Regions from separate parts of the Hyphomicrobium sp. MC1 genome, predicted to be linked through region 3. Evidence: riboswitches for the same ligand, from Rfam matches in the RefSeq annotation. Region 3 holds a riboswitch; each other region holds the start of a gene.
What was found. Region 3 has a riboswitch for cobalamin ahead of HYPMC_RS01235 (TonB-dependent siderophore receptor). Riboswitches for the same ligand answer to the same signal wherever they lie in the genome.
Positions count from the first base shown of each region.

Region 1: it holds a riboswitch for cobalamin, as region 3 does, so the genes downstream of both, cobW (cobalamin biosynthesis protein CobW) here and HYPMC_RS01235 (TonB-dependent siderophore receptor) in region 3, are expected to answer to the same signal.
Region 2: it holds a riboswitch for cobalamin, as region 3 does, so the genes downstream of both, HYPMC_RS17335 (CbtB-domain containing protein) here and HYPMC_RS01235 (TonB-dependent siderophore receptor) in region 3, are expected to answer to the same signal.

Region 1 is NC_015717.1:673,456-683,024, reverse strand. It holds gene cobJ (precorrin-3B C(17)-methyltransferase) at 1-25, opposite strand, end outside; gene HYPMC_RS03165 (precorrin-2 C(20)-methyltransferase) at 22-765, opposite strand; gene HYPMC_RS03160 (precorrin-8X methylmutase) at 762-1,391, opposite strand; gene cobG (precorrin-3B synthase) at 1,388-2,656, opposite strand; gene cobN (cobaltochelatase subunit CobN) at 2,653-5,919, opposite strand; gene cobW (cobalamin biosynthesis protein CobW) at 5,919-6,956, opposite strand; cobalamin riboswitch at 7,054-7,239, opposite strand; gene cobU (bifunctional adenosylcobinamide kinase/adenosylcobinamide-phosphate guanylyltransferase) at 7,300-7,824, shown strand; gene cobO (cob(I)yrinic acid a,c-diamide adenosyltransferase) at 7,828-8,448, shown strand; gene HYPMC_RS03130 (cobyric acid synthase) at 8,448-9,569, shown strand, end outside.
Region 2 is NC_015717.1:3,575,233-3,584,801, reverse strand. It holds gene HYPMC_RS17345 (DUF1289 domain-containing protein) at 1-603, opposite strand, end outside; gene HYPMC_RS17340 (CbtA family protein) at 700-1,416, opposite strand; gene HYPMC_RS17335 (CbtB-domain containing protein) at 1,438-1,665, opposite strand; cobalamin riboswitch at 1,704-1,844, opposite strand; gene HYPMC_RS17330 (histidine phosphatase family protein) at 1,871-2,431, shown strand; gene HYPMC_RS17325 (PQQ-dependent dehydrogenase, methanol/ethanol family) at 2,687-4,405, shown strand; gene HYPMC_RS17320 (cytochrome c) at 4,488-5,087, shown strand; gene HYPMC_RS23415 (ankyrin repeat domain-containing protein) at 5,103-6,032, opposite strand; gene HYPMC_RS17310 (nickel/cobalt transporter) at 6,124-7,311, opposite strand; gene HYPMC_RS17305 (hypothetical protein) at 7,473-7,982, shown strand; gene HYPMC_RS17300 (metal ABC transporter substrate-binding protein) at 8,044-8,943, opposite strand; gene HYPMC_RS17295 (metal ABC transporter permease) at 8,958-9,569, opposite strand, start outside.
Region 3 is NC_015717.1:266,266-275,834, forward strand. It holds gene HYPMC_RS01195 (amidohydrolase family protein) at 1-1,022, opposite strand, end outside; gene HYPMC_RS24020 (hypothetical protein) at 1,021-1,170, shown strand; gene HYPMC_RS23045 (transporter) at 1,227-2,102, opposite strand; gene HYPMC_RS01210 (MFS transporter) at 2,492-3,709, opposite strand; gene HYPMC_RS01215 (VOC family protein) at 4,845-5,207, opposite strand; gene HYPMC_RS01220 (MarR family winged helix-turn-helix transcriptional regulator) at 5,275-5,703, shown strand; gene pncB (nicotinate phosphoribosyltransferase) at 5,807-7,111, shown strand; cobalamin riboswitch at 7,275-7,502, shown strand; gene HYPMC_RS01235 (TonB-dependent siderophore receptor) at 7,763-9,569, shown strand, end outside.

The sequences.
Region 1 (9,569 bases), 410 kb from region 3:
CCACGATAGTCAACTGTCCATTCATGCGATGCGCCGTCCTCGTCCGCCCGGAAGCAGGACAATTGAGAAATAGGGAACCGCGCACTCTCCGAGGTCAGACAGCTTCGCGATGCGCTCGCCCGGCATCGTTCCGCGCTCTACATAAATTGCATCGTCGAAACGACCCGCCGCGCTCAGCGCCCGTTTGATCTTCTCGATGTTGTGGCCAACCTTCATGATCACGGCCGCGTCGGCAACGCCAAGGTGTTTCGTCAGCGCCTCTTCATCGAGCGTACCCGGCAACACTGTCATGACGTCGTCACCGTAGGTGATCGGCGCCTGCGCCGCCGTCCAGCATCCCGACATTCCCGTGATCCCAGGGATGACCATCACCTGATGTGCAGCCTTGATGCGATCATACATGTGCAGAAACGATCCGTAGAAAAATGGATCGCCCTCGCATAGCAACGCCACATCTCTACCGCCTTCGAGATGAGCGACAATCGCCGCCGCGCTCTCTTCGTAGAAATCGCGGATCGCCGAAACGTATCCATCCTCTCGGAAATCAATCTCAGTCGTCACGGGATATTCGAACGCCGCCTCGACGACGTCGGCGCGGATATGAGCATTCGCAATGGCTCGCGCGTGTCCCGTGCGTCCCGCCTTGCGGAAATGCGCAACGACCGGCGCTGAACTCAGGACGCGCACCGCCTTGAGCGTCATCAGCTCCGGATCGCCAGGCCCAAGCCCGACGCCGAACAACGTGCCGGATTTAACCTCGCTCATTCGGCCTCACTTGCGAGCGCATTGACGGCTGCCGCAGCCATAGCGCTTCCGCCTTTGCGGCCTTTGACGATTGCAAATGGAACGCGCCCGTCAGCCGCCAACGCCTCTTTCGATTCAGCCGCACCGACGAAGCCAACCGGCATTCCGATGACAGCAGCAGGTTTTGGCGCGCCCGCATCGAGCATTTCGAACAGCCGGAACAGCGCCGTCGGGGCGTTTCCGACAACAACGATGGAGCCCGCAAGCTTCGGCCGCCAAAGCTCCATGGCAGCGGCCGTGCGCGTATTGCCGATCTGTGCCGCGATCTCAGGCACGCGCGGATCGCGCAGTGTACAAACGACCTCGTTCTTCGCCGGAAGGCGCGCCCGCGTAATACCATCCGCGACCATCATCGAATCGCAGAGGATCGGCGCCCCCGCTTTGAGCGCCGCCTCGGCATCGCGCGCAAACGTTGGTGACATCACAATATCGCGGGCCACCTCGACCATGCCGCAGGCGTGGATGATCCGCACCGCGACGCGCTCCTCGACCGGTGACAACCCGGCGAGATCCGCCTCTGCCCGGATGATCGCAAACGAGCGCGCGTATATCGCCGCTCCGTCGCGAATGTAGTCTTGTACCGTCATACTGCGGGCTCCAGGATCAAGCGCGAAATCGTCGTGCTCATGTCGTCAGCATTGATCGTATCGTGTACGCGCATCGAATCCGCTGAACCGTCTCTGATGATATCGTACCGGCCGTCGCGGCCGACGAGCGTCAGACGTGCTTCCGTCCGCCGCGCGCACCCCTTCTCGCATCCGGAAATATGCAGCGAGCAGCCGTGCAACGAACCCGCAAACGTGTCGGCAAAGCGCTGCGCATCCCGCCGCGTATCCGTGCGCGCATTTTTGCACCCAGGCGCGCCCGGACAGACATCCATCGCGAGCCGTATATCGTCTTCTTGCACGATCAGTCCTGCGGCATTGGCGCCCCGAAGCAATTCGTGCGCATGCATCGCATCCTGCAGTGGAAAGACGAACACGCGTTCTGGGCTTGTGCGAACGTCTTCAGCGCCCGCCACTGCGGCGTGATCGCAAAGCGCGGCAAGCTGATCAGCCGTAATCCGCCCGAAGGGAAAACCGACGCCAGCTCCGAACACGCTGTCATTCCGCTGCAGCAATCCCACAGGCACACTGTCTGCTACCGCTTCATCCGCGGCCGTCGGAAGCGGCAAACCTGCCATTGCAAATACCCTTGCGACGCCGAACTGAGCAACCGCGTCGCGCATACGCCGAAAACTCGCGTCGTTTGCCTTCAGCTCGATAAACGCCAGCGCCAGACGATGCATGGCATCGACGACCTCTCCGCGCGCAACTTCGCAGCCCATTCCAATCGCACCATCGAGCACGATGGAGAAAAAATCATCGCGGGCGGACATCATGATATCCGCGCTGCGTCCGCCGATGCGCGGCGTCGCCACGCCCGAAAAACTGAAACCGAATTTTGCGGGCAGAGACCATAAGCGCGCATCTCGCAGCAGGATCGTCTCCAGCGCTGCCGCGAGATCGCAAATATCCGCACGCCGCGGATCAAGCCCGCTCAACGGATCGACGACGACGTTGCGCACGGCTTCCGCGTCCGCAGACGGGTCGAGCAAACCTGCCGTATCCAGGGCACCGAGAAGCACTGCGAACGCGCCGTCACCAACGCCTCTGATCTGCAGATTGCCGCGATTAGTCAAATCAATGTCGCCGGACCCGAACTGAGCGGCGATCGTACCGATGGCTCGCAACGAACTGAGCGAAAGTGCGCCGGCGCGTGGACGCACACGCACCAGAAGCCCATCGCCCGAACGCATCGGACGATGCGCGCCTGGACACCAGCCTTTCCTCAAATGATCCGCCGACGTCATTCCGCTGCCTCGCGCGATGAATCGTCTTTGTTTGCGATTTCGCCGAGATCGTTGCGTCGCGGCTGCCAAAGCCCGCGCGCAATCGCCTCCTCGAACCGGCGCCGCATTGCCGCGATTGCGTCGGGGTTCTCGCGCGCAAGAAACGCTGCGACCACTGGGTCACCGAGATATGCTTCGTAGAGCCGCTCGAAGCCGCCGTTGTCGACGGCCCGCGCCGTCGCCGCGAAGGCGAATGCCGCGTCAACGCTCTGCGCCATCTCCGCGCCACCGCGGAAGCCATGACGCATCTGGCCCTCGATCCACCGGATGTTTGCAGCGCGCCCGTGAATCACACGGGCACATTCTTCCTGCAGCGTGCGAACCCGCGGCGCATCTGGCGTTGCCGTATCGCCATGATAAAGCGCAACGCGATCGTTTCCGAGAGAAGCAGCGGCAGCCGCGAACCCACCTTCGTGTGCCGCAAAGTCACCGCCAGTCAGCAGGTCGATCTCGCTGTGATCCAGCACATGCACGAAGGCGTCTGCCGATTTCACGCGTTTTTCAAAGCTCGCGCTCGTCGCTTCCGAACCATCGCCACGATACGCCGCCTGTGTGCTGGCGAGATACGACCGCCCAAGATCGCCACGCTCGCTCCAGTCGCCGCGGTCGATGTGCTGCATTACGCCAGCACCGAAGCTGCCGCCGGCCGGTCCGAAAATGCGATCGAGCTTTGCTTCGGACGACGAGGCCGGGCGCAGCGGATTATCGCCGGCATCTTCTTCAAGACTGGCAACGAGCGCGACGGCGCTATCAAACAACGCAAGCTGCGCTCCAAACATATCGCGAAAAAGTCCTGAAATCCGCAGCGTCACGTCAACACGCGGACGTCCAAGTTCCGCCAATGCCTCGGTCTCGACGCCCGTCACGCGATAGGAGCGCTGATCCCAGACGGGGCGAACGCCAAGCAGCGCCAGCGCGGTCGCGAGTTCCTCGCCACCGGTTCTGAGCGTTGCGCTGCCCCAAAGATCGAGCACGATCGCGCGGGGCCATTCGCCATGATCGGAGAGATAGCGATCGAGGATTGCTTTCGCTGCACGCTTGCCGTTCGCCCACGCCGTTGCGGTTGGCACGCTGCGCGGATCGACACTGAAAAGATTGCGTCCTGTCGGCAGTACATCAGATCGCCCTCGGCTCGGCGCTCCAGCAGGACCCGGCGCGATGAATTTTCCAGCAAGCGTCCGAGTGATCGCTTCAAGCTCCACCTCATCGAGGATATGCAGCCCGTCGCGGATCGACAGCTCTTTCACATCGCACAAAAAGGCGTCGATGCGGGTCAATGCTTCGCTCGCCGCCATGCCCGCATCGAGGCCGCACTGGGCCGCAATTCCGGCACGAATGGCGGCGTCGACGATCTGATCCGACAGAACCTTGCGCCGCCTCGGATCAAGACCTTCCGCCGACGCGAATTCATCGACCAGCCGTTCAACTTCACTCAACGGCCCCGACAAACCGGCATCCGTCATCGGCGGCGGCTTATGTCCGAGCGTCACGGCAGATAGCCGCCGCTTCGCCTGCGCCGCTTCGCCGGGATCATTGACGATGAACGGATAGATCATCGGCGTAGGGCCAACCAGCGCGCGCGGCGCACACATTTCGCTGCCCGCAACGGCTTTGCCTGGCAGCCATTCGAGCGTGCCGTGCGCGCCGAGATGAATAAGCGCGTCGATCTTTGCGACGTGTCTCAGCCAGAGATAGAACGCGACATAGCTGTGCCGCGGCGGCGTCGCCGGATCGTGATACTGCGCCTTCCGGTCAAGCGCCTGCCCGCGTTCCGGCTGCAGTCCAATCAAAAGATTTCCGCACGGCGCAACACGAAAGCGGAACGTATTACCAACGAGTGCGTCATCATCTTCTGGCGGTCCCCAGGCGCTGACGACGCTTTCTTTAAAGGCTTCTGGCAGAGCATCGAACGCCGAACGGTAAGCATCAAGCGGCCACCCGATTGCCTTCGCTGGATCGAGTTGCGCCACGAGATCGCGACTGTCCGACGGGCGACAGGCGACGTCATAACCCGCGTCTTCGAGATGCGATGCGATCCTGCACGCGCTCTCAAGGCCATCAAGTCCAACCGCGTGCGCGATCTGATCCGGCCGCCCCGGATACGTCGAGAGCAACAGACCGATGCGAAGATCATGGCGCGGGGCTGAACGAAGCCTCGCCCAACGCGCGGCAAGCTCGGCAACATGCGAAACGCTTGGCTTATAAGGCACATGGCGCAGCAACGACACGCCGAGTTCGGTTCCCAGCGTGTCCGCTTCCTTGAACGATACGACGCCCGCAAACAACCGTCCGTCGAGTTCCGGCAAAACGACGTGCATCGCAAGGTCCGCGGCACTGACGCCGCGCTGCGACTTCTCCCAAAGCGTAAATTTCGAATTGGCGAGCGCGACCTGCAGGACCGAACAATCCGCAACGTCGAGCGGCGAGGCATCCGCGCCGTCGCGTGAGGCAAACGCTGTCGCATTGACGATGACGCTCGGCCGGAGACGTTGCAGCTCATCCTGAAGCCAAGCCGCGGTATCCGCTGCCTTCAGGCTCGGAACGTAGAGCGCCGCCACCGCCAAGCCGCGATCTTCAAGTGCATCTACCAAAGCATCGACTGGCGCAACATCGCCCGCAAGCAAATGTGAGCGATAGAAAACAACGGCAGCCGCCCCGAGCGCAGCAACGGATTGCGCGCTTTCCCGATAGACGCCGAAATTCGGAATCTCTCGCGGCTGTGCAATTTTTCCACGCGCGTCACGTTTGCCGAGCATCGCCAGCAAAGCCATGCGCGTATTCTCGATGCCGCCCACGTCGAGCAGAGCCTCAAGCCGCGCCAGCTCATCCGAACCAAGCGTCGACAACGCCGAGAGTCGAATGTCCGGCCGCCCGTCGCCCGGCACGATAGCAAGTGCAATTCCCAGTTCGCGGCAGCGCCGCCCGAGTTGCTCGCCGCCATACCGCCAATAGTCGAGGCCGCCCAGCAGGCGCACGAGCACGGCCTTCGAGCCTTTCAGCGTCGCGTCGGAAAATAGATCAACCGACATCGGGTGGCGCAAAGCATTGAGGTTCGAAATCCGCACACTCGGCTGCGTGCTCTCAGCGCCGCGAAATGCAGCCGCCGCCATCGCAAGGTCGGAATCGGAAAACGACAGAAAAACGATATCGGCGGGCGCGAGTCCGAGATCTTGAGGCGCGGCAGCCTCGTCCAGATCCCGGCTCTCGCGAACGACGATATGCATCAGGCAGCGCCCGTCAGGGTCCGAGTGATGCCGTCGCGATCAAGCCCCTTCTGACCGATGACGACCAGCCGGCCCACCCGCGCCTCGCCCGATTGCCATGCACGTTCGTAACGCGTGTCGATCCGCTCGCCGACCCCTTGCAAAAGGAGCCGCATTGGCTTCCCGCCAATGGCCGCGAAGCCCTTTACACGCAGCACGTCATGATCGTTGGCGATCGCTTTTGCGCGCTGCGCAAGATCGTCGGGCGACGATAGCTCCGGCACTTCGACGATGAACGTCTCGAAATCGTCGTGATCGTGTTCCGGTTCGGCATCGTGATGCGAAGGTCGAGCGGCGAGATCATCTTCCGCAGCTGCCGAAATGCCGAGCAGCACATCTGTCGGAACGACCCCATTTTGCGTTGCCACGATCTTGATTGCCCGCGGCACCATGCTGCGAATGTCTTGCGCGATCAAAGCCGCGTCTTCCGGCGAAAGATGATCGCACTTGTTGAGCACGACGAGGTCGGCGCAGAGCAGCTGATCCTCGTAAACCTCTTCCAGCGGATTTTCATGATCGACGGACGGATCTGCTTCGCGCTGCGCCGCGACCTTCACCGGATCGTCGGCGAAGCGACCGGCGCGCACGGCCGGGGCATCAACGACCGTCACCACGCCATCAACCGTCACACGATTGCGGATATCCGGCCACTCGAAAGCTTTAACCAGCGGCTTCGGCAGCGCGAGGCCCGACGTCTCGATAATGATGTGCTCCGGCGCGGGCTCGCGCGCCAAAAGCGCTTCAAGCGTCGGAATGAAATCGTCAGCGACGGTGCAACACAGGCAGCCGTTTGTCAGCTCGATGATGTTTTCTTGCGGGCAGTTCTCAATGCCGCATGACCGGAGGATCGTCCCGTCCACGCCGACATCGCCGAATTCGTTGACGATCAGCGCCAAGCGGCGGCCTTGCGCGTTCTCAACGGCATGGCGAACGAGTGTCGTTTTGCCCGCTCCCAAAAAGCCGGTGACGATCGTGACGGGAACCTTGCGCGTGCTCATTGCCCCGCCTCCACAGACATTGAATTTTCGGAAGACCGGCCAGACGCGCGGCATGTTCTGAAGTGCATCTTAACCTTTCTCGCCCCACCGGCGATAAGTTGGAAATCTCGTTGACGGCAGGTCTCCTGGCTCGCGGGTCTTGGCATTGGGCGACCTTCCCGGGCTGTTGCCCAGTGGCGTTCTCGCCTATGCTCACCGCGCACAGTTGCGGGGGCAGCTGCGGAGTAAATACCGCATTCCCTTTTGAACCCTCTTGCGAGGGACCGTCGTCCCAATCGATAAGTGAGCCCACATCTTACGTCAATCGCAATAGCGGCCTCTGCGGCACGACCGAAAGTTTATAATGACGACTTTGCACCTCCCGCAGCTGACCCTCATCCTCGGGGGCGCCCGTTCCGGTAAAAGCGCCTATGCGGAAGGCCTTTTGACAGGCATTCCCGGGCCTTGGGCTTATGTCGCCACGGCGGAAGCGTTCGACGACGAAATGTACAGCCGCATCAAGCACCACAAGAGCCGCCGTGGCGCGGGCTGGGTCGATCACGAATCGCCCCTCGAAATTGCCGACGTGCTGGCCAACCGTGTTGCAGAGCTTCCCTCGCTGGTCGATTGCCTTACGCTCTGGACCTCCAATCTGATGCACGCCAACCGCCCCGTTCCGGAGGCAAGCGACGCGTTGCTGGCCGCCGTCGCAAAACGCGTCGCGCCCTGTGTGATGGTCTCGAATGAGGTCGGCCTCGGCATCGTGCCGGACAACGCGCTCGCCCGCGCCTTCCGCGACGAAGCCGGCCGGCTCAATCAGAAGATCGCAGCAGCCGCCGACAAGGTCATTTTTGTCGCCGCCGGACTGCCGCTGACGTTGAAAGGCTGAGCCGTGAGCAACAATCCCACCACGGTCGATGATGCCGAGCGTCACAAAGCCAAGATGGCAAAGCGCAAAGCCGTGCAAGATGCCGAGGTCGCCTCGAAACAGATCGAAAAAGGCGTGCTGCTCGTCCACACCGGCCCCGGCAAAGGCAAATCGACGGCCGCATTCGGCCTCGTGCTGCGCGCGCTTGGACACGGCTGGCGCGTCGGCGTCGTCCAGTTCATCAAAGGCGCGTGGAAGACCGGCGAACGCGACGCGCTTGAACGCTTCGGCGATCAGATCTCCTGGCACACGATGGGCGAAGGCTTCACCTGGGAAACACAAGACAAGGCCCGCGACATTGCCGCCGCCACACGCGCCTGGGCGAAGGCCAAAGAATTGATGGCCGATCCATCCATTCGTCTGCTCATTCTCGACGAACTCAACATCGCGCTGCGTTATGACTATCTGCTGCTCGATGACGTGCTCGAAACGCTCCGCACGCGGCGGCCCGATCTTCATGTCGTCGTCACCGGCCGCAACGCCAAACCGGAATTGATCGCGCTCGCGGATGGCGTGACGGAAATGGGTGCCGTGAAGCACCATTTCGCCGCCGGCATCAAAGCTCAGGAAGGCATCGAATTCTGATGCCTGCGCGCGCGTTGATGTTCTCAGGTACCGGCTCCGACGTTGGCAAATCGCTGATCGTCGCCGGGCTTTGCCGTTTGTTCTCCAACCGCGGGGTTCGCGTCGTTCCGTTCAAGCCCCAGAACATGTCGAACAATGCCGCGGTCACGGCCGACGGCGGCGAAATCGGCCGCGCCCAGGCATTGCAAGCGCGAGCCGCGCGCGTTGCGCCATCCGTGCACATGAATCCGGTGCTGCTGAAGCCCGAGACCGAAACCGGCGCGCAGATCGTCGTGCAAGGCAAAATGCGCGGCTCGGCGAAAGCGCGCGATTTTCAATCGAAAAAGAAAGAGCTTCTGCCTGCCGTTCTCGACAGCTTCGCGCGCCTCAAAGCGAACGCCGATCTCGTTCTCGTCGAAGGCGCAGGCAGCGCATCCGAGATCAACCTGCGTGCGAACGACATCGCCAATCTCGGCTTCGCACGCGCCGCCGACGTTCCGGTCGTACTGATCGGCGACATCGACCGCGGCGGTGTCATCGCCAGCGTCGTCGGTACACGCCACGTCCTCGATCTCGACGACGCGGCCATGATCCGCGGCTTCATCATCAACAAGATGCGCGGCGACCCGACGCTATTCGCCGATGGCATGACGGCAATTGCAAATCTGTCCGGATGGACGCCGCTCGGCCTCGTGCCGTTCTTCCCCGACGCTCGCAAGCTTCCCGCTGAAGACGCGCTCGGATTGCGCGACCTCATGAAAACATCGAGGTCCGGTGGTGAAACGAAACTGAGCATCGCTGTGCCGTTGCTGCCGCGCATCTCGAATTTCGACGACCTCGATCCGCTACGCAACGAACCTGGCGTCATCGTCGAACTGATCGAACCCGGTCAGCCGATTCCGGCACACGCCGATCTCGTTCTACTGCCGGGCTCGAAGACAACCATTGATGACCTAACAGCCTTGCGCGCCGCAGGCTGGGACATCGACATCAAAGCGCATGTTCGCCGCGGCGGCCGTGTGCTCGGGCTGTGTGGTGGCTATCAGATGCTTGGGAAACGCATCGCCGATCCGAATGGCATCGAAGGCCCGCCGCGCGCCGTCGATGGCCTCGGCCTTCTCGATATCGAAACCGAGTTCGGC
Region 2 (9,569 bases), 1.4 Mb from region 3:
TAGCGCCGATGTCAGCGTCTCGTCCCGCGTGCGAACGCAGAAGCGGGTATATCGGCGCCCAATTCCGAGATCGAAAAGTTCGTCGCCGCGATGCGTCTCGTCGATTGCGCCGGCATCCAGCCCAACAGCTTGAAGTGCCGAACCAGATTGAATGGCGGCGCGTCCTCTCGGTAGTCCGAGCACAATCGGGCCGCCATCGGTGAACGCGAAAGCACGAATCTTATCGTTGATCGCGATACGAAACGCAGCATCCGCACGCCGTGCGGTTATCACGCCGTCCTCGACGTGCAAATCAATCGGTGTGTTATCGGCGCTGGGAAACTCCGCGACGGCGCCCGGCACGCCGACGACCCACGCGCCTTGCCGAGCGACGAGGGTGTCGCGGACCCAGTTAATCAGCTCATCGCGAACCCACGGCAACACACGAACGCGCACCGAGAGCTGTGCGAGCCGTTCCGGCAGTTGCTCCCAGACGGAGTCGCGCCGAGCTTCGCTCATCGCCATCCAGTCGCCGATTTCAGCGGCCGTGCGCGCGCAGCCAAGGCAAAAGCCCGTCGTGTCGTCGAGTTTGCAGATTCCTATGCAAGGCGAGTGGCGTGCCACTAGCAGACAGCCTTTTCGGATGTTTGGCGATTGCAGGCCAGATCGCAGCAGCAAGCGCAATGCGATCTGGCTGGCTTTGAGCGGCGCGTGCGCCGTTCAATGAGCGATTTTCTCGTTCGATCTGTCGACCAGCATTCCAAATATAATGCCAATCGTCATCCACAGGATGCCCTGAATGCCGAACGACACCACACGGAACTTCCAAAGCAGATCGGCAGGAAAATCATTTGGAACTTCGTTGATCGGCGGCAGGAAATAGCCCGCAAGCGCCGTTAGGGCAATGTAGACACCGCCTCCGATCAGGATGGCGTTCCAGCCGCCGACCTGAGCGAAGAACTGCCGTCCAGCGCTGATCGCGATCGCCAACGCGGCGAGAGAGAAGACGATCATTCCGAAGTAGAGCTGCGTTCTGTAGCCGATCGTTTCCGGTGACCCGACCGCAGGTGGGTTGGCCGGATACTTGATGTTTGGAATGAAGTAGATCGCCAGAAAGCCAAGCGCCGCTATGATGATCGCCGTGGTCCGCGGTGACATGCCGACGAGAAGTCGGCCGTTGAAGAACGCAAAGGCCAGAGCGAAAAGACCGCCCATCGCGGTACCGACGACGGCGACCCCGGTGAACAGGCCGAAGCTCGCCTGCACCGCGCGGCTGACGATTTCCGGTTCTTCCGGCTCACCGCTCGCTTTTGCCATTTGCTCTTCGAAGCCGATCGCCCGATCGACCTGAGGCTCGCCGAAAACCTTCGCAAAGCCAAAAGTCAGAATACCAGCGAGAAGCCCGGCAATCATGCCGCGCACAAGAAGAGATACCATATCCGAAATTCTCCGCCGCGGTTAGTGGCAGGGGAAGCCGAGAAGGTGACGGGCGTCATGCACATACTCGTGCACGTACATCCCGTTGAAAATCGCCGTGGCGCCTTCTTCGACGCCGATGAAATACATGGCGAGGAGGAACAGCAACCCGGCGAAGATCGCCCAGGGGAGAATCTGGCGAACCGGAACAGGCGTAGCGAAGCCGCCTTGAGCGCCGAGAGATTGTGCGACGATAGAAGAATGAGCCATTTTAAAGAGCCTCCATGGGATTACGCGTCCCGTTTCAAGGTGTGCTCTGATCACGAGGTGGGTCTGACTTTCGGTGGACGCTTGGAGCGACCCACGATTACAGTGGCGCGACCGTTCCGGAATTTCACCGGCTTCCTACCCGTGAGGATGCACGTCTCACCATAGGGCAGGCCGGGCATTTGTCAACGCAAGCCATTGAGCCAAGATGCCGCCGCGCCTGACCTTTGTAGCCAACGCCTCGACCCCGGCGGCGAGGCGCGCAGCCTTCCCGCTCGACGAAGGCATCGACGATTTTGGCCGGCGGGACGCGTCCGCAATGGCCGGCGAATTTCGCAATGCCGCCATCGTCTTCTCCAGTCCCGCCCGGCGGGCGCTGGAGACTGCCGCTGTCTTAGGACTTTCCCCCCGGATTGACCCGGCGCTCAGGGACATCGAACTTGGCGACTGGGCGGGCCGCACCCTGAGTAGCATTGCTCTATCCGATGCCGACGCATTAGCAAGCTGGCTCTCCGACCCAGGCTCTGCGCCTCACGGCGGCGAAACAGTTGAAGCGCTCATCGCGCGGACGTCCGTCTGGATGCAGACGATTTCGGAGCGTGAGGGACCCATTTTGGCCGTGACGCATCCGGCGGTCATGCGCGCGGCGATTGTCGTCGCGATCGAGGCGCAAGCAATCTCATATGCGCATATTGATGTTGCGCCGCTTTCCGTCGTCGAACTGTCATCGAATGGACGGCGATGGGCGCTTAAATCCATACGAAGTTAGAACGCACCGATATTGCAGCCGCGAAAGACAATTCGCATACATTTCATTTTGTATTTGCTGGTCCTGGTCTTGCATTTGTGGTTCCGCGCCACGTTGTCTCGGAATGCAAAAAGCGACAATGGATTTGATACTTTAGAAGTGTTCACCCTATTGCCGGGAAAAAATCGGGGGTGCACTATGCCAATGTCAGACAACGGATCTGACGCCCCCTCCGGTGTTGGCGGCCGGTTTGAACTTCAAGTAAGCGAGGACAACATGGTCGGTATAAGAAGCCGTGCGACTGCGGCGGCGCTCGCAGCGTCGCTTGCGTTTTCCGCATTTGCTCCCGTCGGCGCTCAGGAAATCGAGCACAAATCCAAAGAGGCGATCAAAGGAGCTCCTGCGCGAGCGGTCACGCAGGAAGAATTGTCGAACGCTGCGAAAGATACCAAGCAGTTTCTCCACACCAACGGCAATTACGACCAGACACGGTATTACCTCGGCAAACAGATCAACACCGGCAACGTCGCAAAGCTTCGTCCGGCGTGGATCTTTCAGATGGACGTAAAAGAGTCGCTAGAGACGACGCCTATCATCGTCGGCGACGTGATGTACGTGACGACATCGTTCGATCATGTCTACGCGCTGAACGCCAAGACCGGCGAGCAATACTGGCACTACAAGCACAAGATGGGGCCGATCACGACATATTGCTGCGGCCCGAACAATCGCGGTGTCGCGGTTTACGACGACAAGGTTTACCTCGCGACGCTTGATGCCAAGCTTGTCGCGCTCGACGCCAAGACCGGCAGCCTCGTTTGGGAAACGGAAATCGCCGATCCCGAAGACGGCTATAGCGAAACGATGGCGCCGACAGCCGTTAACGGCAAGATCATCATCGGCACCAACGGTGGCGAATACGGCATCCGCGGTTTCGTCCGCGCTTATGATGCCAAAACCGGCAAGCAGGTTTGGAATTTCGACACGGTGCCGGAAAACACGGTCGGCGTCTGGGCCACGAAGGATGCCACGGGCAAGGATCTGCACCGCGACATCGAAGCCGAGAAAGCTCAGTTCGCCAAGACTGGCGATCCCTACAAGACGTTGGGTGGCGGCGTTTGGCAAAATCCGGCGGTTGATCTCAAACTCAATCGCTTGTTCTTCGTGGTCGGCAATCCGTCGCCGGACCTCGACGGTTCGCTGCGTCCGGGTGACAATCTCTACACGGACTCGCTCGTATCGATCGATCTCGATACCGGCAAATACGTCTGCCACCTTCAGTATATCCCGCACGATGTTTGGGACTTCGACGCTGTCAGTCCGCCGATCTTGGTCGACGTCAAGGACAAGGACGGCAAGGTCGTTCCGGGCGTCATCCATGGCGGCAAGACCGGTTTTGTCTATGTTCACAACCGCAAGGATTGCAGCCTGATCCGCTTCTCTGAGCCGATGGTCGCGCAGGAGAACATGTGGACCTTGCCGACACCGGGAGGCGCGCGCATGCTTCCTGGCGCAAACGGTGGCGTTGAGTGGTCGCCTATGGCGGTCAACCCGAAACTCGCTCTGACCTATGCTGTCAACTTGCACCAGCCGATGACCTATCAGGTTCAGTCAAGCCCCTATCCCGATGGAAAGCTGTGGCTTGGCGGCGCCTTTAAGGTCATTCCGACCGAGGCTTCGTTCGGAAACGTCACTGCGGTCAACTACAACACCGGCAAAATCAAATGGCAGGTCAAAACGCCTGAGCCGATGATGGGCGGCGCGCTTGCAACCGCGGGTGATCTCGTTTTCACCGGAGAAGCCAACGGCTGGTTCCGCGCCTACAACGCCGAGAGCGGCAAGATCCTGTGGTCGTTCCAGTGCGGCGCAGGCGTCAACGCTCCGCCAGCGGCGTATTCGCTCGACGGCAAGGAATACATTGTCGTCGGCGCCGGCGGAAACACGCAGATTGACTTCAAGCGCGGCAATAACATCATTGCCTTCACGCTCAACTGATTATGTGGACGTCGGAAAAGGAGCGCGCGTGCTCCTTTTCCGACTTTTATTTTAATCGTCGTCGAAGACCGGGAGTTTCGATATGCGGCAGGCAGTAATTGGATTGGGGTTGCTCGTTGCCGCAATCTCGACCGGCAGTCATTCGGCATTCGCCGACGACATCGCTGACAAAATTCAGCTTTGCGCAGGCTGTCACGGCGAAAACGGCGTCCCGCAGCAAAAGACGACCCCTGTCATCTGGGGGCAGAACCAGGGCTACCTCTACATCCAGCTTCGCGACTTCAAGAGAGGTGCGCGCAAGAACGATCAGATGTCGGCAATCGCTGAGGGATTGAGCAAAGACGACATGAAAGCGCTGGCCGCGCATTTCTCTGGGCTCAAGTGGCCGAGTATTCAACAGCCGTCGCCTTCCAAAGACGTCACCAAGCACGCGCTCACCGTGATTGGCTCAATCGGCTGTACGTCGTGCCATCTCGACCAGTATCAGGGTGACAGCACGACGCCACGGCTGGCCGGCCAGCAGGCCGCTTATCTCCTCAAAACGATGACGGATTTTCGCGATCACAGCCGGGCGAACAATCCCGGCATGTCGGATCTCATGAATGCAGCCCAGCCGGCCGATCTCGACCCAATCGCCCAGTATCTTGCAAGTTTGACGGTGATTGGCGGCGGCGGACAGTAGCCGCTCCCACCTCCATCAACTCGCCGCGAGCCTCTTCTTGAGTTCGTCGTTTGAGGCGAGGTCTGCTGCCGTCTTTCCCGACTTGTCACGCAAGGTCCGGCTCGCACCGTGTGCGAGGAGTACATCGACGGCGCGCTCGTGGCCAAGCGAAGCTGCGATCATAAGCGCCGTCCGCCCGCGATTGTCCCGGTCGTCGAGATGCGCGCCGCGCGCGATAAGCAACGCCAGGACGTCCGCGACATCGCTCGTTCCCGCGCCGTCTTCGTGTCCAGCTGCCCACATCAACGCGGTCAGGTCGTTGCCGTAGCGAGCGTTCACGTCGACGGAATGATCGAGCAGAATGCCCGCAACTTTAGCGAAGCCGCGGGCGGCCGCGTAGCAGATCGGTCCCTTTCCTGTCGCGTCCGTGCGCTTGGGATCGGCACCCTTGGCGAGCAATAGCGTCGCGATATTTTCATTTCCCATGTAGGCGGCAGCTTCTAACGGCGTCAGTCCGCTGCGGCCTGCGAGATTGACGTCTGCGCCATGTGCAACAAGGGATTCGACGGCCGGTTGGTTGTCTTGTTCCGCCGCCAGGAACAACGCGGTCGATCCATCGAGATTGCGCGCATCGATAATGGCGCCGTGCGCAATGAACAGATTCAGTATGTCGGTTTGTCCCGCCTTCGCCGCGTGCGACAGGGGCATCGCGCCTTGGCGGTCGCGCGATCCCAGTGACGCGCCATCGTCAAGAAGGCGCTGAGCAAGCTTCAAGCACCCTTTATCGGCAGCGGCCGACAGCGCTGCGTTGATCTCCAGTGGCCCGGCCGATGGTTTGATCTCCTCGTAATGCTGGTCTTGTTCTTGGCAGATGCGCATCTTCGCGGCGGCAGCGTCCGTCGCCGCGATCGTGCAGAATGCTGAGCCGACAATGGCAACAGCCGAAATACGAGCAGGATTAATCAAGCATCGGCTCCTTCATTATCGATCATTCTATGCCGATAATCGAGGATTTCCATAGGTACGGAAGTCCGACGCGGCGTGAGTTCGTAGCCTTTCAGAACGGGCGGACGTCGTGGAACGACGCGAAAAAGAAAACCGTCCCGAGCACGAAGACTGCGGCCGAACTGACAACGCTGGCGCTCCGCGCGACGAAGTCGCCCCATCGGCTTTCGGCGCCCGCCAGGATGATCGCAAGATTACGCGAGCCGACCGATACCGCTGCCAATGCCGATACGGTTAAGGCTGTTCCAAACGCCATCGCGAATGTCGCCAGAATGCCGGCCCAGATCATCCCCTGCGTCGCAGCGAAGATGATAACGAGCAAAGCTCCGGTGCACGGCCGCATGCCGATCGAGAACGCAATGGCGAGCGCCCGGCTCCACGACAGCTTGCCTCTTAACTCGTCCGGACCCGGTAGATGGGCGTGACCGCAGTGCTCGTCATGAACATGATCGTGCCCGCAACCATGGGAGTGATCGTGTGAGTGATCGTGTCCGCATGACGCAGGCGCGGCTTGGCCGTGGTGATCATGGCCGCATCCGTGATCGTGCCCATGTCCGTGATCGTCGCCATGCAGGTGATCGGCGCGAACGGGCTGGCGCCGAGACGTAAACATCGGCCAAAGCTGCTTGAACATCAGCCAAGCCCCGAGCAACGCCACCGCACCCCAGCTTAACGTTTCAAGCCAGGCCTCCGCCCACTTTGTCTGCAGTCCCGTGGCCAGGGCCGCCACGTACAGTCCGCCGATCAGCGTAATTGCGGACAGCGCTTGGATCAGGGACGATAGGAACGCGAGGAATATGCCGCGCCGTAGCGTCTCCTTGTCCGCCAGCATGTAGGATGAGATGACCGCCTTTCCGTGTCCCGGCCCGACAGCATGAAGGATGCCATAAATGAAGCTCGCCACAACAAGAGCGCCGGTTGCGGCCATGACGTTGGTCGTCGATTTCAGATTGCGCACCGCGCCAGTCATGTTTTGAGTAAAGCGATGCTGTTCGAAGAGAAGGATGGACCACGCGGCGTCCATGGCCTGCGTAATCATCGAAGGTTCGCGAACAGGCTGCGCCTGCATCGTGCCAGCGAATCCGAATGCGGATTTCGGTCCTGTGGGCGCCTCGTTAGCGTGCGCAGCCAAACCGAGCGACATGACCACGGTGAAAATTCCTGCAGCCCAGGCCGCGGCCCATGCGGCTCGTTTGCCAAGCCGATGGCTGGCCGTGCGGCTGCTCTTCCAATGTCCCATCGGACCCCCCGAAACTGCAATGCGTGAATGTAACTTTGGCCGCTTGATGCGTATGTTATATTATTGGATAGACACCGTATGATTATGACCGGACCGAGGCGGCCGCAGCGCGCGTCGGATTGGCCGCAATCAAATCCTTCGGAGAATGGACCATCGCCAACATGAATCGATTGAAACTTCTTGCTCGTCTTTGTGTTATCGCGCCGGCCCTGGCGTTGGCGGGCGTTTCCGACGGGGGTCCCACCGCTGAAGAATACATCGGCTATACAAACGGCTCGGCGTATCTCGTCCCCGTCGGCCAACTCAGGCTCAAGGGATATCGCATCCAATGCGGCGACCGTCCGACCGTAATTGACGAGAAGCTTGACGATTATGGTGCGGCCTATCCGGGCTTCATCATTCTCAACACCCGACTGCTCGACAAGCTGCCGCGCCCAGTCGAGCTCTGGATCTATTCGCACGAGTGCGGACATCAGTTCCGTGGACCCGATGAGCAAACTGCCGACTGCTTCGGTGTGCAGCGCGGACGCAGGGAAGGGTGGCTAACGGAAGACGGATTGAACCAGGTGTGCGACTTCATCAGCGCCGCCAAGGGCGACAACATGCACTTTGCCGGTCCACATCGCTGCGAAGCCATGCGCGCCTGCTACACCGACTCCAACGTGCACTAAAAAAAGCGGCGAGCTTTTGAGGCTCGCCGCTTGATCGTTGGAGGTTGGTTTTCGCTGCCGCTCAGGTTCCCGCGAAGGCCTTCGACAACTGATCGACGTTGTAGTGAAACATCTTCGCGTAGGTCGGGGCCGGGCCATCGGCCTTCGACAGCGATTCGACATACAGCTCGCCGCCGGGTTGCGCGCCCGTGGCCTTCGCGATCTGTTTGACGAGGCGAGAGTCGTTCGAGTTTTCGAAGAAGTACGTTTTGACCTTCTCCGCCTTGATCTGATCGATCAGCTTGGCAACGTCGGCGGCAGATGCTTCAGTTTCGGTCGAGAGGCCAATAGGCGAAAGGAACGTCACGCCGTATTCCCTTCCGAAGTAGCCGAATGCATCGTGGCTGGTCAGGATCTTGCGCCGATCCTTCGGCACCGTCTCAAGGACGGATTTAGCATACGTATTCAGCGCATCGAGCTTCTCGGAATAGACCTTGGCATTGGCCTTAAAGTCGGCGGCGTCGGACGGGTCGGCCGAGGCAAGCGCCTTCTCGATATTGACGACCCAGACCTTGACGTTGACCGGGCTATTCCAGACGTGCGGATCGGTGACGGTCTTGCCGTCCTCTTCCATGGTTCGTGTCTTGATGCCATTCGATACAACGATTGGCTTGCCATTGTAGCCCGATGCCGTCACCAGCTTTTCGAACCAGCCTTCGAGGCCTTCGCCGCTGATAAAAGTGATGTCCGCTTCCTTCAGAGATTTCGCATCGTCAGGCGAAGGCTCGAATTCATGTGGATCGCCATTCGGCGGGACAAGGCTTTTCACGTTCACGTGGTCGCCGCCGACTTGCTTCACGACGTCGGCGAGCACCGTAAAACTGGCCACAGTATTTAGCGTCTTTGCCGACGCGGCCGCCGAGAAGCCGGCGGCGACGCTGGAAGACACCAGCAGTCCGAAGACGAGATTAGAAACCCTCATGATCAATCTCCTGTCTATGCTTTGAGGTGAGGACGCGAATAGAGACGCCGCGCCATGCCCGAAGGGCTGAGAATGAGCGAGACGCCATAGATGCAGCTTGCGGTAAGGATGATCGTCGGCCCGGAGGCCACGGCGAAATGGAACGACGCGACCAAACCGAGATAGCCTGAGACGACGGCCGTCCCCGCCGCGACGGCGAACATGGCCGGAAGTGATTGTGCCCAAAGACGCGCGACGGCCGCGGGGAGCATCATCAGGCCAACGGCCATCAGCGTTCCAAGCGCTTCGAAGCTCGCGACCAGATTGATCACGACGAGCAGCAAAAACAGAAAGTGAAAGAGGGAGCCGTGGCCCCCAACGGCCCGCAGAAATCCGGGATCGAAGCATTCGGCGACGAGTGGCCGGTACACGACCGCGAGGATAATGATTGTCAGCGAGGCAATGCCGCCAACGAGATAAAGCGCATTCGAATCGATCGCCAGGATCGTCCCGAACAGGACATGCAGCAGGTCGATGTTCGAGCCTCGCAGCGAAACGATCAAAACGCCAAGCGCGAGCGATGTCAGATAGAAACTAGCGAAACTCGCATCTTCACGAAGCGAGGTCGTCCTGCTGATAACGCCGGA
Region 3 (9,569 bases):
TCCTGCGATCCGCCACGACACGCATCGATGAGGACGATGTCGGCGTCGCGACCCGTTTGGAGAGTGCCTGCATTCAGTCGGTACACACGTGCATTGTTTCCCGTTGCCATTGCGATGGCGATCTCGGGGGCAACACCGCCGAGAGATGCGAGATGGCTCATCGTATAGAGAATACCCAGGGGCATGATGCCGCTACCCGTAGGGGTGTCGGTTGCTATCAAAAGGCGTTTGTCTTGGTCAGCATCTCGCAGAAGCTTAGCCACCAGTAGGGTCGTTCGCAGGTTGCCTGCCGTGCAAACCTGCAAAGCGATATCGGTTTCATTCACTAGCCGTTCGAAGTCGGCATCGGGTATCGCGATCGGGCCGCCATTGACGTGGTATGATACGTGCGGATTGATCTTGATGACGTGATCTCCCCAAATCCCACTCGAACCCGGGATAGATGATCCGCCAGTGTGAACCATTGTAATCATACCGTGACGCTTCGCCATTTCGACGAACGGTGCGTACTCATAGGGTGAGGAAAATGCGCCAAAACCTGCCTTCGCAAGCCATACCCCATTGGCGGCGAGGTCAGCGAAGTCGTCGTCGGTCAAACCTGGTTCGATGATGACGGATCCGGCGTGGACGTGCATGCCGCCGGGTCGATAGCTTTGGAACGATTTGCGAGCGGCGATAGCAAGGGCTTTGACGCCAGCTGGATCCTTTGGACGCCCCGGCACGTGAACTTCGGACGCGCTGATCGAAGTCGTGATCCCGCCGTGAATGTAGCTCTCCAGAAAGCCGACGGTTTTCTGGCGGGGCGTATAATCGCCGAAAGTTATGTGGACGTGAGAATCGATCAGGCCCGGCATGGCCATCATTCCCGCAGCGTCGATGCAGACGTCGAAGTCATCCTCCGAGAAGTCGCCGCCGACCGCAACGATCTTGCCGTTATCCGTCAGCACGGTATTTCCCTCAGCAATGGGTGAGGCGAGGTCGCCGCTCAGAATTTTCGAAATATTGAAGATTGCAACGCGCATGTTGGGTCTTTCTGTCGTTCCGGTTGCGCTTCGCGCTTTCGCTGTCGAGGAACACCGGATTGTTTTCATCGTGGAAGACGTTTCGGGTGGAAGTGTCAGAGGAGCCGAGACGCCTACGCCGACGCATGAAAGCGCCGGCGTCGACTGAGGTCTAAGGGTGTCTAAAGGGTCTTTGGGCGACCTACCCGCGATATTCCGCTGCGGCTATTTCAGAGAAGCGGTCGCCGCGGGTTCAGGCTGCCAGATCGGAAACGAAATACGTCCGAAAACGTGGTTATCGTTCTTTTGGTAGTTGGTGAAGCCAGCCTGATCAACTGCATGCGTCGCTTCGATGAGCAGCTTCGGACCGCCGAAGTCGTAGCCAATAAGACCGCCGACGCCGATGGACCGGCCGGCGCCCAAGAACGCGTTGGCTTCCGTCTTCTCGATGTCCCATGCGCCGTAACCGACAACACCAACCTGCCATTTGCCGATCTTGCGGGCGACGCTCCAGTCGATATTGAAGTAATTCGGTTGTTTAGAGCCGGCAGAATCTTCCGTCACGGTCCCGAGGATCGTATTTGCCGACATGATCCAATCTTTGCTGAGATAGCTCAGCGCGAAGCGCGTCTCGACGCCGGTGCCGCTGGTCTTGCCATCAGTCGAAAAGGCGACATCGCTTTCGATGGGCAGATAGACGCCCTCGCTCCAAGAAAAGAAGAAACCCTGGCCGAGGTTCCATGACAACTGGGCCGGAATGAGTAATACGTTGAACAATCCGTTTTTGTGCATCGACTTCGGGATCGTAAAATCCAGTTCCAATGCTTCGAGGACGAGCGAGGCAGAATACTTAGCGCCGAAGATTTCTTTTCCGGACGACCACGTGATCGACGGGACGTCGGCGGTGATGGATTTGCCGTCTCCCTGACCGTAGTGGGTAAGGTTGGAGACATAAATTCCCGGCGGCAGCGCGGCGCCGAGCGGCATACCCATGGTAACACCGGGAGGTGTCCAGGAGGCGGCAAAGGTAGGGGCTACAGAAGCCGAGAGGGCGGCGAGGGCCAGAATGCCGGATTTAAGTTTGTTACTCGTGCTGGTCATCGTGATCTCCATTGAAATCGAGCGCCAAGAATTTCGACATGCGCCATCTGGCGCGGAGGCGATCCGTCGCGGCGGGCATGTGCCCGGTGAGGTGAGAGGAGGAAGCGGCGGCGCGTTTCTAAGAGCCTGCCGTGGCGAGTGTGCCAGGAACGCTGGCGGACCTGATCTCAGCTTTTCATATTTCTATCTCCCGTCGCCTCCACACCTTGGCGGTCCGGGGGAAAAACCGCCGAATATAATCTGGGCTGCTCGTGTGTGTGCCTTCGCGGTAGTCAACGTCGGCAGACGACCGTCGCGAAATGCTTTGATGCAAACGGGGGGTGAGCATCGCTGCGATCGACGGATCGTCGGTGGTGTTTGAGGTCGCGGTAACCACTGCAAGGATGTTCTCAAGCACTAGGAAGACTCCCTTCGAGCGAGTCGACAGTGCCAGCGCGGCTATTCTTGAACATGAGGGGCAGCATCGAGACGGAGCCGAGTATGGCTGCGCCGACAATCACGAGCAGCCCCGCGTCGTAGTCGCCCGTTTTTGCGATGATGAGGCCCATCGCGAGGGGGGCGAATGCCCCGATAAGGTTGCCAACGCCATTGTAGACACCGACGCCCGCTCCGACGGCACGTGCGGGTAGAATTTCCAGTCCCAAGGCGAACAGCGATGGCAGAGCGCTACCCCAGAAGAAGGCGCTTACTGCGATCATGAAGGCGGCCGTGTAGTTGTCCTCGATCGTTGAGACGAGATACATCGAAATGCCAGCGCCAAATAGCGATAGGAAGCAGACGGTAGCGCGGCGGCCGATGCGATCGGAGAGAATGGCGGACAGAACTTCGCCTGCGAACATGAAGATGAATGGCAACGAAGAGTAGATACCGGCTTGCTTCAAATCAAAGTGCCGGACTTTGATCAGATAACTCGGTAGCCAGCCATTGAGGCCCCAGAGATAGACGAGCGCCGAGGAGTTGAAGATGACGAGCATCCAAAAGCGCCAATCGTAGAAGAAGAGGCGAACCTGATCGAGATAGCTCGTCGTCTCTGCGATCTTTACAACCGGTGCTACGGGCGTGTCCGGTCTGTCGCGGACAAGCAGCAACACGAGCGGCAAGACGATAAGAAGGTTGAGGGCCGCGAGGACGTAGAATGATGTGCGCCAGCCATAGTTTGCCGCGAGATAGATCGTGATTGGAAAGCCGATGGCGGAACCTAGCGGGCTCCCCATCATCCATATCGAATTCGCACGCGCCTGCTCTCGCGCCGGAAACCAACGCTTGATGAGTGTGTTGATCAGAGCGAATTGGGGGCCTTCGGTAATGCCTAAGATGATGCGATAGACGAGCATCGAAGCGAAGCTTCCCGCGGAGCCCATCAAGAGCATCGAGACGCCCCAAAGCGCGCTACCCCAGGCCAGTCCACGCCGAGGACCGTAGAGGTCTCCCACGAAGCTGAGGAAGAGGCCGGAAAGTCCGTATGCGAATACGAAGGATGTCATCAGCAATCCGAGGAGCGCGGGATTGTAGCCAATGCCCATATCGTTCTGGAAGCTAACGTTGGTAAATAAGACCGCGATGCTAATCCGGTCGAAGAATGCCGAGATCACGGCAAGGAAGAGCACGAAGGAAATTGCCCACCGTATGCGTTGAGGCTTCGAAACGGAGGTAGATTCCGTGTTCCCCGTTGTCGACGCCATCCTCGATTTCCCTTCGTTAACCTGCCGAAAACTTCGCGTTCTCGCCGATTTGCCAGCGCAATATAGCTACATAATGTATGAAACTAATTAATCTTCAAGATTAAAATATATTCGCTCCGTGGTCGTTTTTCTTGCATGGGAGGTTTTTGAAGAGTTCGCTTATTTCTGCGGTTTTCAGGCCATAAGTCCTGCTAACCGACATGGTCAGGCGTCGCGAAAACAGCGTTTTGGCTTGATCGACGAACTTTTAATCAGTGGCTTCCGAATTTAATCTCGACCTAGAAGTGGTCAAAGCTCGCGTTTGACGCCGCTCCGCCCGAGTCGCTCCGCACCGCGAGTGCTGTAAACTTCGGTGACGTCTGTGGGCATGTTTCCGGCGGTCTGTAAGTTTTGAAGAAATCGATGGGACAACGAAGCGATAGTTGCCCTTTCCGTTTTGCCGACAGACCTTAGTAGCTATCACGACAGATAGTCGGGAGCTGTCCGCTTCTTCCTCTCCCGAAGATTTTAGGAAGTGCCACTCCGAGGATTCGGAGACCTCCGCTGCGGTGCCAGGAGCGCCGTCTGGCACGGTGGCTGTCTGCTCATCGGATGAACCAGGAGCTAATCCGGATGGCGCTGCCGTCGGGCGCACCCCGGATCAGTCGACAGAAAGTGGTTCGCCGACTAGGCCTCGGGGCATCCCTGTTATTCTGTGTTACGAGGTATAGGTATTACGATCGCCTATCGGTCAAAAATACCCGCGAATTTAGGGTCAAAGCCGCGACAGCAGATTGCTTAGCCAACCTATTTCCACCAATCTCCCTGATATTTTACTGTTTGCAGGGATTTCTCTGTCAGAGACGAGTTCGCGTCAGACCGTCCGCACCGCCAGTTTTGACTACCCTTGCGAACGACTGATGCTTGTGCCGCAGATTTCCCTCTTTAATCGATTGGGTATGGGCTGGGGCCGGTGGAAATTGCTTTCCGCTGCATCTGGAATCTTGAGATCACGTTTCCGCCGCGCCTCGAATTTGTCGAAGTCTGCTTTCGCGATTTGCAATGCCTATCCATTAGCGTGTTATGCGGTATGCGCCGTGATCGTGTAGCCAAATGGATCGCGGAACGCGAAATACCTTCCGAATGGGCCGTCCTTCGGCGAGAAGATGATGGGTGTTCCTGCTGCCTCTAATTCTTCGTGCAGCGCGTCGGCATCATCGCAGGCGAACCATAGCGCAATGCCCCAGCCCAATTTTCCTTGAGCGGCTTCCAGATCCATCAGCGGCTTTCGGACCGCAAACGGAACAGGCTTGCTGTTGAAGACGACCGCTTCGGGCGTCTCTTGCAACAGGGGCAGGCCCAACTTGTCGCCATAGAAGGCTCGGGCAGCTTGAAGGTCTTCGGTTTGGATGGCGATAAAATCGGGTCCAGTCAGTCTGCTCATCGTTGCCTCCTTGGCGTGCGGTGATAATATCAGTCACCTGATATAATATAAGGCGGCTGATATTGCAATGAACAAGGACATGACCCCGCTGCTGGGTTACCGGCTGAAGCTTGCTCAGCATGCGCTGCATCGCCGTTTGGAGGAGGCTTTAAAGCCCCTTGGGCTCAATCCTGCGCAATATGCGGTGCTCGCCCAATTGAATGCGAGGCCGGACCAGACCAACGCTGATCTTGCAGAGCGCGCATTCATAACGCCGCAATCGATGCAGGGCGTTTTGGCGAAGCTGGAAGGATGGAAGCTCGTGGAGCGCCGACAGGACGCTCATCATGGTCGCCGGCAGCTTGCGCGTTTAACGCCCAAAGGGCGTCTGAAGGCCGAGGCGGCAAATGCTGAGGTGATGCGGATTGAGGAGGTTCTTGAGGCTGCAGTCTCTCCAGATACCGTGACGGATGCCGTAGATCTGATGAACCGGCTTCACAATGCCATGTGCAAATAGGACTGTTGGAGGTATGGCGCTTCAGGGCTTATCCACTATTGCTGCTGATAACTTTGGCGTTTGCTGTAGCTCATCATTTAGCGCATCATCTTAGATTGACATCATGACCGTCACCGACATTGCGACGCGTACCTACAATCACAATTTTCGGCTCGATCCGATCATCCGCAGTTTGCTCGATACCGATTTCTACAAATTGCTGATGCTGCAAATGATCCGCAAGGTCCACCCGGACGTGCGGGTGACTTTCTCGCTCATAAACCGCTCGAAGGATGTGCGTCTTGCCGACATCATCGATGAGGGCGAGTTGCGTGCTCAGCTCGATCATGCGCGTGCTCTACGTTTTACCAAGAAGGAGCTGATCTGGCTCGCCGGTAACAGCTTTTACGGCGAAACGCAGATGTTCGGTGCCGACTTTATCGCATGGCTCGCCGATTTTCAGTTGCCGGATTATGAGCTTCGCAAAGTCGATGGTCAGTATGAACTCGATTTCGCGGGGCCTTGGACCCATACGACCATGTGGGAAATTCCGGCGTTGGCGATCGTCAACGAACTCAGGTCGCGCGCCGCGATGCGCGCCAAGGGTCGCTTTGCGCTCGACGTGCTCTACGCGCGCGCCAAGGCGAAGCTCTGGCAGAAGGTGGAGCGGCTGCGCGCTCTGCCGGACGTTGTCGTTTCCGACTTCGGCACGCGGCGTCGGCACGGATTTCTATGGCAACGTTGGTGCGTCGAAGCACTGAAAGAAGGGCTGGACGGACACTTTATCGGAACGTCGAATGTGCTGCTCGCAATGGACGCCGATTTAGAAGCTATCGGCACCAACGCTCACGAATTGCCGATGGTGGAAGCCGCTCTTGCCGATAGTGACGAGGATTTGGCGAAGGCGCCCTATCGTGTCTTGGAGCAATGGCGGCAGGAATACCGCGGAAATCTGCTGATCGCGTTGCCCGATACTTTCGGGACCAAAGCCTTTCTGGCGCGCGCGCCCGATTGGCTTGCAGGATGGACTGGCTTTCGCCCGGACAGCGCGCCTCCGATCGAGGGTGGAGAACAGATTATCGCTTGGTGGAAGGCGCACGGTGTCGATCCGCGCGGAAAACTACTAATCTTCTCCGACGGTATGGATATCGACAGTATCGAAGACACGTATCGTCATTTTCACGGGCGGGTGCGAACCAGCTTTGGCTGGGGCACCAATCTCACCAATGATTTTCGCGGCTGCGATCCGGACGGCGCTCCTGGTCTTGATGCGATCTCGCTTGTCTGCAAGGTCACGCGCGTCAATGGCAAACCGGCGGTCAAGCTGTCTGACAATTCCGCGAAAGCCACAGGGGAGTCTGCGGAAATGAAACGCTACGAGCGTGTCTTTGGAGTGGAGGGTCGTGCCCGTCATGCGGTGCGCGTGTGACGTCTGACGTTGCGGTTAAGGGGAAGCGTTCGCGTGCGGAGGAACGCACGTCATGGCATATCGGAGCGGCCCCGTTGAGCGGGAGTGTTAATTAGGCATCGTCGCTTGCGACCTTTAAGTCCGGGCCGAGCTAAGCCCAATTGACAGCCCGGCGAACTTATTTCTTTAATGTTGGCGTGACGGTTGGCCCTCGGCGAAAGCTGAGTGGTCATGAAAAGGGAACGCGGTGCGGCGCTTCTTGCGCCAATGCCGAGACTGCCCTCGCAACTGTAAGCGGCGAGTCGGCTCCGACTAAAAGCCACTGAAGATCTCGCAATAGAGATATTCGGGAAGGCCGGAGAAGACGCCTGAGCCGCAAGTCAGGAGACCTGCCGGCACAAGCTGCCCATCTCCCGTGCGCAGGGCGCGGTAGAGCGGAAACCCGTAGCGGCGGCTGTATGTCAACCGGTGGGCAACCACTTCGGTCGTGCAGGTCGTTATGCTGAGCGGATAAGAACTTTCAAGTGTGCAGATATTCATGGGACGCAGCTTTCAAGAGCCGCGTCGCAGCGTCTGCGCGCTCGTATCCCGCACATCTGCAGATCGAATTGGAAACTCACCCCGATTCAGCGCCTCGGGGGTCTCATGCTGCGCGTGTCAAGACGGCGAAAAATGCGGATAGCATTAGCCTTTGCAACAGTTGGAATTTCAGCTCAGGAAGCGAGCGCGCAAGTTCCAGCTTCGCCGAATACCAAGTTGCCGGCGGTCAACGTCATGGCAGACGACGACAGCGATGCGCCGTCCAAAAAGGTCAAGGCGCCGGCAGCGGCCCAACAGATTTCAACGCCGGCCGCTTCGAATTCCAGCGATTCTTCGGCGACCGTCGATTCCTCTGACATCGCGGTGTCTCCAACGGGTACGCCCGAGTCCGTCGATCAGATCGGAAGTTCTGTCACCGTTATCACCGCAAAAGAAATCGCGGCTCAACAGCGCCGCACGCTGCCTGACGTTTTGAAGATGGTTCCCGGCCTCAACATTGTGCAGACCGGCGGTCCTGGCGGTCAGACGTCGGTATTCATGCGCGGAACGAACTCCAATCACACGAAGATTCTGATCGACGGCATCGACGTCAGCGATCCGACCACACCCAATCGTACGTTCGATCTGGGCCAGATGCTCGCCATGGATATCGAACGCGTCGAAGTTTTGCGTGGTCCGCAGAGTGGTCTTTACGGCGCCGATGCGCTCGGTGGCGTGATCCTGATTTACACGAAGAGGGGCTATGGTCCGCCGAAGGCGACTGCCATGGTCGAGGGTGGCTCATTTGGAACGTTCAATCAGGCTGCGAGCATCAGCGGCGGCACGAACAAGTACAACTACTACTTCAATGTCTCGCATTTTCGCGCCGACGACATCCCCGTGACACCCGAGAATTTACTTCTTCCGGGAGAGCAGCGTCATTCGAACCGATACGATAACCGGACCTACTCATCGAAAGTCGGTGTCGATATCACCAAGGATGTGACGGTCAATCTCGTCGCCCGATACACCGACGGCACGCTGCATTACACGGGTGACGCTTACGATCCGTTCACAAACACATCTTATCCGGCGCCATATCAATCGGGTTCCGACGTCGATGATTTTTACTCGCGCAGCGAAGTAGTCTGGCGCACGTTCAGCAATCTGACGAACTATTTCGGCATCAATTATTCCAACTCTCAGACCGATAATATCGACCACGTCAACCTCACTGGCAACAGCTACTATCAAGGCGACCGGGTTAAGTACGATTGGCGCAATGTTTGGAACCTCGCGCCGGGCTATACGCTGGTTACAGGCGCCGAACATCAGATCGAGCAATTTGATGGCCGCCAGATCAATGAGGTCTTTTCCGGTGGCGGTTCTTTCTATGAGGGCCAGCACACATTCGCAGAGGAGTGGAACAACGGTGTCTATACGGAGCTTCAGGCTGAGGTCATTCGCAATCTCTTCGTCGCGGCGAACGTGCGCTACGATGATAACGAGAACTTCGGCGGTCATACGACTTGGCGCGTTGCGCCCGCGTATGTAATCGAGAGCACGGGAACCAAGATCAAAGGCAGCATTGGCACGGGCTTCAAAGCCCCAAGCCTCAGCCAGCGGTTTCAGGATTATCCCGCTTACTTTTTCTATGGAAACCCTGATCTCAAACCGGAGGAAAATACCGGTTACGATGTCGGCTTCGAGCAAGCAATTTTCGGTGGCCGTGCACAGTTTGGCGCCACCTACTTCCGGAACGATATTACCGATCTGATCGAGAGCACTTACGATCCAACGACCTTCGTTTCAACGTATGCCAATGTCGGTAAGGCGAAAACGGATGGCGTCGAAGCGTTTATTTCAGCGGATTTGACGAAGGATCTTCGTATCCGTGCGGATTATACCTACACGCAGGCAACCAACGAAGATACGGGCGGATGGCTTCTGCGCCGCCCGC